Regions from separate parts of the Streptomyces sp. NPDC060031 genome, predicted to be linked through region 2. Evidence: riboswitches for the same ligand, from Rfam matches in the RefSeq annotation. Region 2 holds a riboswitch; the other holds the start of a gene.
The links. Region 2 has a riboswitch for glycine ahead of gcvP (aminomethyl-transferring glycine dehydrogenase). Riboswitches for the same ligand answer to the same signal wherever they lie in the genome.
Positions count from the first base shown of each region.

Region 1: linked by a shared signal. The riboswitch ahead of gcvT (glycine cleavage system aminomethyltransferase GcvT) and the one ahead of gcvP (aminomethyl-transferring glycine dehydrogenase) in region 2 are both predicted to bind glycine.

Region 1 covers NZ_JBHWVM010000015.1:35,480-41,935, forward strand. The annotation lists gene gcvH (glycine cleavage system protein GcvH) at 11-391, opposite strand; gene gcvT (glycine cleavage system aminomethyltransferase GcvT) at 492-1,607, opposite strand; glycine riboswitch at 1,787-1,890, opposite strand; gene ACFWB8_RS09485 (AAA family ATPase) at 2,111-2,737, shown strand; gene ACFWB8_RS09490 (enhanced serine sensitivity protein SseB) at 2,845-3,582, shown strand; gene ACFWB8_RS09495 (enhanced serine sensitivity protein SseB C-terminal domain-containing protein) at 3,666-4,406, shown strand; gene ACFWB8_RS09500 (ABC transporter permease) at 4,820-5,815, shown strand; gene ACFWB8_RS09505 (ABC transporter substrate-binding protein) at 5,890-6,456, shown strand, end outside.
Region 2 covers NZ_JBHWVM010000029.1:7,997-14,452, reverse strand. The annotation lists gene ACFWB8_RS15670 (DUF5999 family protein) at 261-449, shown strand; gene gcvP (aminomethyl-transferring glycine dehydrogenase) at 510-3,395, opposite strand; glycine riboswitch at 3,592-3,690, opposite strand; gene ACFWB8_RS15660 (PRC-barrel domain-containing protein) at 3,804-4,172, shown strand; gene ACFWB8_RS15655 (DNA polymerase IV) at 4,176-5,654, opposite strand; gene ACFWB8_RS15650 (MerR family transcriptional regulator) at 5,709-6,347, opposite strand.

The DNA of each region.
Region 1 (6,456 bases), on a different contig from region 2:
TCCCCTGGGGTCAGTTACCGGCGGTGAGCTTGGCGTACTCGTCGACGGAGAGCAGGTCGGCCGGCTCCTCCGTGACGCGCACCTTGAAGAGCCAGCCGCCCTCGAACGGCGCCGAGTTCACCAGCGACGGGTCGTCCACGACGTCCTGGTTGGCCTCGACGACCTCACCGGTGACGGGGGAGTACAGGTCGCTGACCGACTTGGTCGACTCCAGCTCGCCGCAGGTCTCGCCCGCGGTCACCGTGTCGCCGACCTCGGGGAGCTGGGCGTAGACGACGTCACCGAGCGCGTTGGCCGCGAACTCCGTGATGCCGACCGTCGAGACGCCGCCCTCGGCGTCCGACAGCCACTCGTGCTCCTTGCTGTAACGCAGCTGCTGGGGGTTGCTCATGACCTGATTCTCCTGGATGCGGGGGAGTGGATACGAACGGTGGTCTTGGGTACTGAGACGGCTCTGTACGGGGTACCCGTGCGGCAGCGCCGCGTACGGGCTACTTCTGCCGCTTGTAGAACGGCAGGGCCACGACCTCGTACGGCTCATGCGTACCGCGAATGTCCACGCCGACGCCGGAGGTGCCGGGCGCGGCGTGTGCCGCGTCGACATACGCCATCGCGATCGGCTTGCCCAGCGTCGGGGACGGGGCGCCCGAGGTGACCTCGCCGATGACCTGGCCGTCGGCCACGACCGGGAAGCCGGCGCGCGGGACGCGGCGGCCCTCGGCGATCAGACCGACCAGCTTGCGCGGCGGGTTGGTGGCGGCCCGCTCGGCGGCGGCCTCCAGGGCGGCGCGGCCCACGAAGTCGCCCTCCTTCTCGAACTTCACGACCCGGCCCAGGCCCGCGTCGAACGGGGTGAGGGAGGTGGTCAGCTCGTGCCCGTACAGCGGCATGCCCGCTTCCAGGCGCAGGGTGTCGCGGCAGGACAGGCCGGCCGGGACCAGGCCGACGCCCTCGCCGGCCTTGGTCAGCGCCTGCCACAGCTCCACGGCGTGCTCGGGGGAGACGAACAGCTCGAAGCCGTCCTCGCCGGTGTAGCCCGTACGCGCGATCAGCGCGGGCACCCCGGCCACCGTGCCGGGCAGGCCGGCGTAGTACTTCAGCCCGTCCAGGTCGGCGTCGGTCAGGGACGCCAGGATGCCGGGGGACTCGGGGCCCTGGACGGCGAGCAGGGCGTACGCGTCGCGGTCGTCGCGGACCTCGGTGTCGAAGCCGGCGGCGCGCTCGGTGAGGGCGTCGAGGACGACCTGGGCGTTGGAGGCGTTGGCGACGACCATGTACTCGGTCTCGCCCAGGCGGTAGACGATCAGGTCGTCGACGATCCCGCCGTCCTCCTGGCAGATGTGCGTGTAGCGGGCGCGGCCGACGCCGACGGTGGAGATGTTGCCGACCAGCGCGTGGTCCAGGGCCTTGACGGCCTCCGGGCCGGTCAGGGTGATCTCGCCCATGTGGGAGAGGTCGAACAGGCCGGCCTTGGTGCGGACGGCGTTGTGCTCGTCGCGCTCGCTCGCGTACCGAAGGGGCATGTCCCAGCCCGCGAAGTCGGTCATGGTCGCACCGAGCGAACGGTGCAGCGCATCGAGGGCGGTCAGGCGGGGGGCAGTGCTCATGGGTGTGGCTCCCGGGTCCCAGGGCATGACATGACGAGGAGGATCCTCCCCATCTGTCATCGGAACCTGAGAGGTTCGCCGAGAGGCCCCGGATGCCGGGGGATCGTCGACTTGCACCTTGGGTGGAGCGCACGCCGGTGTCACGGAGACGGGTGGCGCGGCTCGCTTTTCAGATCTGCCTCATCCACGCGGTACGGGGCCTGAGAGATTCAAGGGAGGTACTTGCTCCTTCGGCGCCCGGACACGGCCTTGCGGCGTGCCGGGACTCTCCCGCGCGGATTCAAGCGGCCGGTATGCAGTTGGTGTCCAGATGGCGCACATCATTGCACGGTGCGGCGCGGATTGGGCGTGGGGGGTCGAAAGAGCGTACGGACCGGAACCGGGGCTGCCGGATTACCGTCTCTTTACACTCAGTGGGCATGGGCTCCCGGGAGCCCGATTCGGGGGAGGCGAGCACTGTGCGGAGATTCGGAGCGCTGGCGGCGACGGGGTCCGTGGCGGGGATGCCGGCGCAGCGGGGACGCGTGCGCGAGGCTGCCCGCGGGCCGGTACGGGACCTGCGCGGTCCGGGGGTGCGCGGCCCGCAGCGGCTCGGCTTCGCCGAGGGGGACATCGTGGTGGTGTCCGGGCTGCCGGGCGGCGGCAAGAGCACGCTGATCAAGCGGGCGGCGGCCGAGGGCGGGGCGATCGACTCCCAGGACACCCGCGAGCGCTGGGAGCGGCGGATGCCGGGGGCCCTGCCGTACGCCGTCTACCGGCCGCTGGTCCGCGTCGCCCACTACCGCGGCCTGTGGCGGACCCTGCGCTCCGGTGCGTCGGTCGTCGTCCACGACTGCGGTACGCAGAGCTGGGTACGGGGCCTGCTCGCGGCGGCCGCGCGGCGCCGGGGCCGGGCGCTGCACCTGCTGCTGCTGGACACCACCGCGCAGGAGGCGCTGTCCGGCCAGGCCGCGCGGGGCCGGGGCGTCTCGGCGTACGCCTTCGCCCGCCACCGCGGCGCGGTGGCACGGCTGCTGAGCGACGCGGAGGCCGGCCACCTCCCGCCCGGCTGCGCCTCGGTGGTCCTCCTGGACCGCCGCTCGGCCGCCGCGGTGACCCGCATCGCCTTCCACCCCCGCGCCGACGCCTGACCCCCCACCGCGGGCCTTGGGGGCGGAGCCCCGCGGTGGGGCCCGGCCCGGCGGCCGATAGCCTCGGTGCGACGACACACCGGGACCCAACCGAAGGGCACACGCACATGCAGAGCGGCGGCGGCTGGCCGGGAAATGAGCTGGAGCACGTGCTCGGCGCGGCGCTGGGGCAGGCCGACGCCGGAGCGCGGATCCTGGAGGTGCTGGGGCGCAGCCACGTATGGGTCCCGCTGCCCGACGGCGGCGGGCCCGAGCGCGCCGCCCTCACCCTCCCCACCATGGAGATCGCCGGCGCGGCGTACGTCCCGGTCTACAGCTCCGAGGCTCAGTTCCGCTCCTGCGCCGGCCCCGCCATGGCCTTCGCGGTCGCCCCGGCCGTCGAGTTCGCCCGCGGCCTGCCCCCGCAGCTCGGCATCGCCGTGAACCCCGAGGGCGCGGTCGGCGTCCCCCTGCCCCCGCCCGCCGTCGCGGAGCTCTGCCGCACCGGCCGCACCCCCCTCGACGGCACGGCCACCGGCGGCCGTGTGCGGCTCTACGAACCCGACTGGCAGGAAGACCCGGTCGACTTCCTGGCCGCCGCCGCCGAGGAGTTCCGCGCCACCGGCGTGGTCGCCTCCGCGTCCCGCTGCCTCGCCAGCGTCGAGGGAGGCGCGCCCGAGCTCTACATCGGTGTCCAGCTGGTGGGATGGGAGCCCGAGATGCGAAACGCCCCGATGGAGGCGCTGGGCCGGGCCCTGACCCGGGTTCCGGCGCCCTGGCCCGTGCAGTTGATCCTCCTGGACGCGGTCCAGGACCCCGTGACCGACTTCATCGTTACGCGCGTACGCCCCTTCTACCTGCCGTAGACCCGATTAAGCTGGTTACATCTCCTGGCCGCACGCGTGGCCTGGGCACGCGTGGACGACGGGCGGACGAAGAGGGGTACCGGGTGAGTGCGTCAGGCACGGCCGCGGCCGGGCAGGTCGAGCACATGCTGCGCCAGGTGACTCCCGGGCGCTATGAGAGCTACGAGTCAATGCTGCACGCCCTCGCCGAGGGCAGGCTGTGGATGCTGCTCTGGCAGGGGCAGCCGGGTTCCCCGGACGCCCAGTACGCGGGCATGGAGGTCGAGGGCCTGGGTTACGCGCCCTGCGTGACCTCCCCACAGGAGCTGGCCGCCAGCGGCTGGAACCGCGGCTACGAGGTGGTCACCGGCCGGGACATCGCCCGCGCCCTCTACCCCGACCGCTGGGGCCTGTGGCTCAATCCGCACGCCCAGGGCGGCGGCGTCGGCATCCCGTGGGCCGACCTGCGCCGGATCGCGACCGGCCTGGACCGGATGCCGGCCGGACCGCTGCGGCTGTCCGAGCCCGCCATCGAGCTCCCGCAGTTCTACGGCCTGCTCACCCAGCACGCGCACCGCACGCCCGCCGTGCGCTCGCTGCGGCGCGCCTGGGTGCAGCCCGCGCTCGGCTCCCCGTACCTCGCGGTGGGGCTCGACCTGTACGACGCCTCCGCGCCCGCGCTGGAGTCCGTACGGGAGATGATGCGCCAGTCGGTCGGCGCGGTGCCCGAGGGGGTGCCGGTGTGCACGGTGGCGCTGGCGGACGAGCACGACCCCGTGGCGATGTGGCTGCGCGCGCAGACCCGGCCGTTCTACGACCGCGAGGGCCAGGCCCCGCCGTACTGACCGCATATCAAGACATCACGTCCGAAGGCCGTACCGGTCCCCTCCGGTGCGGCCTTCGGCTTATCCGTTGATTCCGCCCAAATAGCGGACCGGAAATGGCACTTGGGCCTGATGTCCGTTCCGCGCCGTACGGTCCCTCTTTCACCGCTGACCAGAACCGGCCGTTCGGATAACGGAAGGTGCAGGCGCAGATCACGGTTGCGCATCACATCCCCGGCAGGTCTGGCGGCTGCTCCTGAGCCCGTTGAAGACTCCCCCCACCGAAGGCCGGTCAATCCCACAACCACCGGCTCTTCACGTGCACTTCAGGCGCAATTCGTGCCATTCGCACCATCAGCGACGCCGAAAGAACCAAGCCGCCACAGCGGCGGGCATGGGCCGGCCACCGTCGGCCGAGAGGGGTCCCCACCACGATGACGGCACCACTGCACGACACCAGCGCGGCCGAGCCCGCGGCCGTGGCCGCCCCCGACCTCCCGCAGAAGGCGATCGAGGGGCGCTCACCGTGGAAGATCGCCTGGCTCCGGCTCAAGCGTGACAAGGTCGCACTCGCCGGCGGCGTCATCGTGCTCCTGCTGATCCTCGTCGCGATCTTCGCGCCGTTGATCGTCAACCTCCTCGGCCACCCGCCGGAGGAGCTGCACGAGGACCTGCTGGACCCGCTGCTCGGTCTGCCGGCAGGCCCCCGAGGCGGCATGAACGGCGACTTCCTGCTGGGCATCGAGCCGGTCAACGGCCGCGACGTCTTCAGCCGGATCGTCTACGGCGCCCGCATCTCGCTGCTGGTGGCCTTCCTGTCCGCCTTCGTGGCGGTCTCGCTGGGCACCGTCTTCGGCATCATCGCCGGCTACTTCGGCGGCTGGGTCGACGCGGCGATCAGCCGCGTCATGGACCTGCTGCTCGCCTTCCCGCAGTTGCTCTTCATCATCGCGCTGATCTCCGTCGTCCCCGGCAAGCTGTGGGGCTTCGAGGGATCGGGACTGCGCATCGCGGTGCTGGTGCTCGTCATCGGCTTCTTCGGCTGGCCGTACATCGGCCGCATCGTCCGGGGCCAGACGCTGTCGCTGCGCGAACGCGAGTACGTCGAGGCGGCGCGCAGCCTGGGCGCCGGCCGGACGTACATCCTCTTCCGCGAACTGCTTCCGAACCTGGTGGCCCCGATCACCGTCTACACGACGCTGATGATCCCCACCAACGTGCTCACCGAGGCCGCGCTGAGCTTCCTCGGTGTCGGCGTCAAGCCGCCCACACCGTCCTGGGGAGAGACCCTCTCAACGGCTGTGCGGACCTACGAGGACGATCCGCTCTTCATGATCTTCCCCGGCGTGGCGATCTTCATCACCGTGCTGGCCTTCAACCTCTTCGGCGACGGCGTCCGTGACGCCCTCGACCCGAAGGGCTCCCGCTAGCCACCGCAGGGCAAACCAGGAACCGGCTTCGAGCCGTACGTACACCGGAACTACAACGGAGGGTTGCGAGCATCGTGACTACCCATCGCACGTCGAAGCGCAGGCTTGCCGCTGGCACGGCCGTCGTGCTCGCGGTCATGCTGACCGCGACCGCCTGTGGCGGCGACGACAAGAACGACAAGCCCGCTGCCGCCGGCGGTGGCTTCAACGCCGGCATAGGCAAGATCGCCAACGCGTCGGACAAGAAGGGCGGCGAGCTCAAGTTCGTCGGTACCCAGGAAGCCGACTCGTGGGACCCGCAGCGCGGCTACTACGGCTTCATGTGGGACTTCGCCCGCTACTACACGCGTCAGCTGGTCAGCTACAAGGCTGCCCCGGGTGAGCAGAGCGCCGACCTGGAGCCCGACCTCGCCACCGCCAAGGCCGAGATCAGCGACGGCGGCAAGACGTACAAGTACACCCTCAAGGACAATGTGAGCTGGGAGGACGGCACCCCCGTCACCGCCCAGGACGTGAAGTACGGCATCGAGCGCACCTGGGCCCAGGACGTCATCTCCGGTGGCCCGGTCTACCTGATGCAGGTCCTCGACCCGAAGACCGAGTACCCGGGTCCGTACAAGGACACCGCCCCGGACAAGCTC
Region 2 (6,456 bases):
ATGGCCGATACTGCCCATTCGGCCTAGCCCACTGGGACCACTCGCGAACCACCCGAAATGACAGGTGAGTTGACCTGAACCGCCCGCACGAGTGATGCGTCATCAATCTATGAGGACAGCTGCCGGGAAATCCCTGCGGAGGGAAGTCCGTAGGGCAACACTGGGACCCTGACCAAACCAAGACGTTGATACGGGGGGCGGCCATGAACAACGCATCGAGCCGCAGCACACAGACCACACCGCAGCGAAAGAACGCATCCATGTGCCAGCACAAGCCAGCATGCCCGTCTGCCGACTCCGCCGACCGTGAGGCCGCGCACCCTGTGGCCACCCACCCGGAGCAGGGCTGGAGCCTGCTGTGCAACGGTGTCCTGCTCTTCGAGGACACCGGCGAGCTGCTGCCGGACGGCCAGATCATCGCCCCGCACCGCACGCTCGCGGCGGCGTAACAGCACGAAAAGGGGCCGGCCCAGGAGCACGAAGCTCCCGGACCGGCCCCTTCGTCATGCCTAGTTGTCGTACTCGTCCAGCGGCGGGCAGGAGCAGACCAGGTTGCGGTCACCGAAGGCGCCGTCGATCCGGCGCACCGGCGGCCAGTACTTCTCCGCGGCCGACACCCCGCCGGGGAAGACGGCCTCGTCCCGGGTGTACGGGTGGTTCCATTCGCCGCCCAGCGCCGCCGCCGTGTGCGGGGAGTTGGCCAGCGGGTTGTCGTCCACCGGCCACTCGCCGGCCGCGACCCGCTCGATCTCGCCGCGGATGGCGATCATCGCATCGCAGAAGCGGTCGATCTCGGCGAGGTCCTCGGACTCCGTCGGCTCGATCATCAGGGTGCCGGCCACCGGGAAGGACATCGTCGGCGCGTGGAAGCCGTAGTCGATCAGGCGCTTGGCGATGTCGTCCACGCTGACCCCCGTCGCCTTCGACAGCGGGCGCAGGTCGATGATGCACTCGTGCGCGACCAGGTCGCCCGGACCGGTGTAGAGCACCGGGTAGTGCGGCTCCAGGCGCTTGGCGATGTAGTTCGCACCCAGCACGGCCACCTGGGTGGCGCGCTTGAGGCCCTCGCCACCCATCAGGCGTACGTACGACCAGGAGATCGGCAGGATGCCGGCCGAACCCCACGGCGCGGCCGAGATCGGGCCGACGCCCGTCTCGGGGCCGGCGGTCGGCTGCAGCGGGTGGTTCGGCAGGTACGGGGCCAGGTGCGCCCGGACGCCGACCGGGCCGACGCCCGGACCGCCGCCGCCGTGCGGGATGCAGAAGGTCTTGTGCAGGTTCAGGTGCGAGACGTCGCCGCCGAAGTGACCCGGCTTGGCCAGGCCCACCAGGGCATTGAGGTTGGCGCCGTCCACGTAGACCTGGCCGCCGGCCTCGTGCACCTGGGCGCAGATCTCGGCGACGTGCTCCTCGAACACACCGTGGGTCGAGGGGTAGGTGATCATCAGCACGGCGAGCTCGTCGCGGTACTGCTCGATCTTGGCGCGCAGGTCGGCCGCGTCCACCTCGCCGTCGTCGGCGGTCTTGACGACGACGACCTTCATGCCGGCCATCACGGCGCTGGCGGCGTTGGTGCCGTGCGCGGAGGACGGGATGAGGCAGATGGTGCGCTGCTCGTCACCGTTCGCACGGTGGTACGCGCGGACCGCGAGCAGACCGGCGAGCTCACCCTGGGAACCGGCGTTCGGCTGGATGGAGACCTTGTCGTAACCGGTGACCTCGCAGAGACGTTCCTCCAGCTCGGTGATGAGCGTGAGGTACCCCTCGGCCTGGTCCACCGGGGCGAACGGGTGCAGCTGGCCGAATTCGGGCCAGGTGACCGGCTCCATCTCGGTTGTCGCGTTGAGCTTCATGGTGCAGGAGCCCAGCGGGATCATGCCGCGGTCCAGCGCGTAGTCCTTGTCCGAGAGCTTGCGCAGGTAGCGCAGCATCGCGGTCTCGGAACGGTGCTGGTGGAACACCGGGTGCGTCAGGTACGCGTCCGAGCGCAGCAGCCCCTCGGGCAGCGTGTCGGCGGTGGTCTCGTCGAGCGCCTCGATGTCGGCGCTGACGCCGAAGGCGGCCCAGACGGCCTCGATGTCGGCGCGCAGGGTCGTTTCGTCGCAGGAGACGGAGACGAGGTCGGCGTCGACCTGGTACAGGTTGACCCCGCCCTCGCGGGCGGCGGCGATGACCTCGGCCGCGCGGCCCGGCACCCGGGCGGTGATGGTGTCGAAGTACGCGCCGTGCACGACCTCGACCCCGCCCGCGGTCAGACCGGCGGCGAGCAGGGCCGCGTAGCGGTGGGTGCGGCGGGCGATCGTCCGCAGCCCGTCCGGCCCGTGGTAGACGGCGTACATGCCGGCCATGACGGCGAGCAGCACCTGAGCGGTACAGATGTTGCTCGTGGCCTTCTCGCGGCGGATGTGCTGCTCACGGGTCTGCAGGGCCAGGCGGTAGGCCTTGTTGCCGTCCGCGTCCACCGAGACGCCGACGAGGCGGCCGGGCAGCGAGCGGGCGTGCTTGGCCTGGACGGCCATGTAGCCGGCGTGCGGACCGCCGAAGCCCATCGGCACACCGAAGCGCTGCGTGGTGCCGACGGCGATGTCCGCGCCCAGCTCACCGGGGGAGGTCAGCAGGGTCAGGGCGAGCAGGTCGGCCGAGACGGTGACGATGGCACCGAGCTCGTGCGCCTGGTCGATGACCGGCTTGATCTCCCGCACGGCGCCGGAGGCGCCCGGGTACTGGAGCAGTACGCCGAACACACCGCGCTCGGCGATCTCCGCGGGAATGCCCTCGGACAGGTCGGCGACGACGATCTCGACCCCGACCGGCTCGGCGCGGGTCTCGATCACGGCGATGGTCTGCGGCAGCGCGTCGGCGTCGATCAGGAAGACGCCGTCCTTGACCTTGCCCACGCGGCGGGCCAGGGACATGGCCTCGGCGGCCGCGGTGCCCTCGTCGAGCAGCGAGGCGCCGGAGGTCGGCAGACCGGTCAGGTCGGCGACGACGGTCTGGAAGTTCAGCAGCGCCTCGAGGCGGCCCTGCGAGATCTCGGGCTGGTACGGCGTGTACGCGGTGTACCAGGCCGGGTTCTCCATCACGTTGCGCAGGATCACCGGCGGCGTGAAGGTGCCGTAGTAGCCCAGGCCGATCATCGGGGAGAGGACCTGGTTGCGGTCCGCGAGGAGCCGCAGCTCGGCCAGCACCTCGGCCTCGGTGCGCGCCTCGGGCAGGTTCAGCGCGGCAGCGGTCTTGATCACATCCGGTACCGCGGCGGCGGTCAGTTCGTCCAGGGAGCCGTAGCCCACCTGGGCGAGCATCTTCGCCTGCGCCTCGGCATCCGGGCCGATGTGGCGCTGCTCGAAGGGGATGCCTCGCTCCAGCTGAGAGAGCGGAATGCGGTTGGCGGTCATGTACGGAGGCCTCCTGGTCGTACGACCTGCGAGGGGCACCACGGCGCGGGCACCCGGACGGCCTCCCCCTCTGTCATCTCAACCTGAGAGCTTCACCGGAGTCGCGGGCAGGCCCGTGAGCTCCGGCTTTCACCGTCGGTGAGGAGGGGAACCGGCACTGCGCGCCCGGTACCCGCCCCTGCTTTCCAGAGTGGCCTCGTCGCGTGCGGTACGTATGCCTGAGAGATTCCGGGGAGGATTTGCTCCTTCGGCGCCTCCGTCACGTTCACTCGGAGGACTCTCCCGCACAGGGTCAACAGCCGTCACCCAGCCTACCAGCGAGGATCTGGGCACTCCCTCGAGTGGCCCCCTCTCCGAATATGCACTTTTGTAGTCATTACGGAGGAGTTGCGACCAATTGGAGGGACCGTGCAGACCGACATCGATCCGCGCAGCCTGATCGGCCGCAAGGCGTTCGACCGCAATGGGACCAAGATCGGCACCATCGACGAGGTCTACCTCGACGATGCCACAGGAGTTCCGGAATGGGCCGCCGTCCGGACCGGCCTGTTCAGCCGGGACGCCTTCGTCCCCCTGGAACCGAGCGAGCTGGTGGGCGACACCCTGCGGGTGCCCTTCGAGCGCTCGCTCATCCGCGACGCCCCGGACTTCGGCGTCGGCCGCCACCTCTCCCCCGAACAGGAGCTGCAGCTCTACCACCACTACGGCCTGGACATCGCCGTCCCCTCCGACTTCCAGCGCGACTTCGGACGCCTGGCCGGCGAGGACACCCCTTAGGGATCACGCCTCCGGGATCACGCCTCCGGGATCACGCGACTCCCCGACGAGGGGCAGCGGATCGGACGGCTCCAGCTCGGGGTCGTCCACCAGGAACGTCCGCACCCGGCCCGGCCGCGACCCGGGCCGCTCGAACCGTACGGTCACCCGCCCGACCCCGCTGCCCTGCACCCACCCGGGCCCGTACACCGCGTGCAGTACGTCGCTCCCGGCCGCCCAGCGGCGCTCGGGAGCGGGCTCGGGGTCCGCGGGCCCCGGGGTCTCGCCCGGGCCCCCGCCCGGCCCCGTGCCACCGCCGTCGGCGGCGTCCTTCACCCCGTCGGCCGCACCGGCCGCACCGGCCGCGCCAGCCGCACCGGCCCCCAGGGCCCCACCGGCCTCGTCCTCCCCGTCGGCCACGGTGACCAGCGACGCGGCCTGGGCGAAGAGGTCCTCCTGCGTGTAGTCCGCCAGCCCCGTCACCCCCACCCCCAGCAGCCGCACCCCGCCCGTGGTGTCCACCGACTCCAGCAGCCGCGCGGCCGCCTCCCGGACCACCCCCGGGTCGTCCGTCGGCCCGCGCAGCGTCTCGGACCGGGTCAGCGTCGAGAAGTCGTACCGGCGCACCTTCAGCACGATCGTGCGCCCCGAGTGCCCCGACTCCCGCAGCCGTCGCACACACCGGTCGGCGAGCCGCTGCACCTCGCCCCGGATCCGCACCCGGTCGTGGATGTCCACGTCGAAGGTGTCCTCGACCGACACCGATTTCGCATCGCGCTCGGCCACCACCGGCCGCTCGTCCAGCCCCAGCGCCATCCGGTACAGCCCGACCCCGTGCGAGCGCCCCACCATCCGGACCAGCTCGTCCTCACCCGCCTCGGCGAGCTCCCCCACCGTGGTGATCCCGGCCCGCCGCAGGTGTTCCCCGGTGGCCGGCCCCACCCCGGGCAGGGTCCGTACCGACATCGGCGCGAGCAGCTCGCGCTCCGTGCCCACCTCGATCAGCAGCAGACCGTTCGGCTTGGCCTCCTCGGAGGCCACCTTGGCCAGCATCTTGGAGCCGGCGAGCCCCACCGACCCGCTGAGCCCGGTCGCGGCCCGGATGTCCGCCCTGAGCCGCTCACCCACCACCCGCGCGCCCTGGGCGTCGAAGGCGACCCCGCCGGCCTCCAGGTCCACGAAGGCCTCGTCCAGGCTGAGCGGCTCCACCAGCGGCGACAGCTCCCGCAGCAATGCCATGACCACGTCGCTGACCGCCCGGTACAGGCTGAAGCGCGGGATGAGATAGGCGCCGTTCGGGCACAGCCGGCGCGCCTGGGCCGTCGGCATCGCCGAGTGCACCCCGAAGCGCCTGGCCTCGTACGAGGCGGTCGCGACGACCCCGCGCGGCCCGAGCCCGCCGACGATGACGGCCTTGCCGCGCAGGCTCGGCTTCGCCGCCTGCTCCACGGCGGCGTAGAAGGCGTCCATGTCCAGGTGCAGGATCGTCGGGGCGGCTCTCACAGCACCGATGCTGCACTACGCCACTGACAATCCGGTGGCGGGACCCGGTCCGCCTCAGACGGCCCGGTTGCGGCGCGCGGCGAGCTCGTCGGACGGGTTGTGCCCGACCACCGTCTCGCCGGTGTCCACGCGCTCCCCGTGCAGCTGCGAGAGGGCGTTCTCGACGTCCCGCCAGACCACGCCGACGGCGATGCCGAAGACGCCCTGCCCGCCCTGGAGCAGGCTCACCACCTGGTCCGGCGAGGTGCACTCGTACACGGTGGCGCCGTCGCTCATCAGCGTCATGCGCTCAAGGTCCGAGAAACCGCGGTCGCGCAGGTGCTGCACGGCGGTGCGGATGTTCTGCAGCGCCACCCCGGTGTCGAGGAAACGCTTGACGATCTTGAGGACGACGACGTCCCGGAAGCTGTACAGCCGCTGCGCGCCCGCCCCGTACGCGGGACGCACGCTCGGCTCCACCAGCCCCGTACGCGCCCAGTAGTCCAGCTGCCGGTACGTGATGCCGGCCGCGGCGCACGCCGTCGGCCCCCGGTATCCCACCTGCTCGGGCGCCGGCTCGCCGCCCACCGGTCCGACCGGCGTCGACTCCGGCTGGCGGCGCGCGGAGCCCACCGCACCGCCGTGCAGCGGGTACGGTCCACCGTCACTCCGTGCGGGGGTGCCCCCGGTCGTACCGTCGCCCGTGATCCTCACGCCGACCCTCCGTCCTTGACCTGCCACCTCGAAGGTAGGCAGTCACCAGGGGTGCGTCAACGATCGCCACACTCGGCACGCCGAGTGATAATCACCCTGAGAGTGGTTT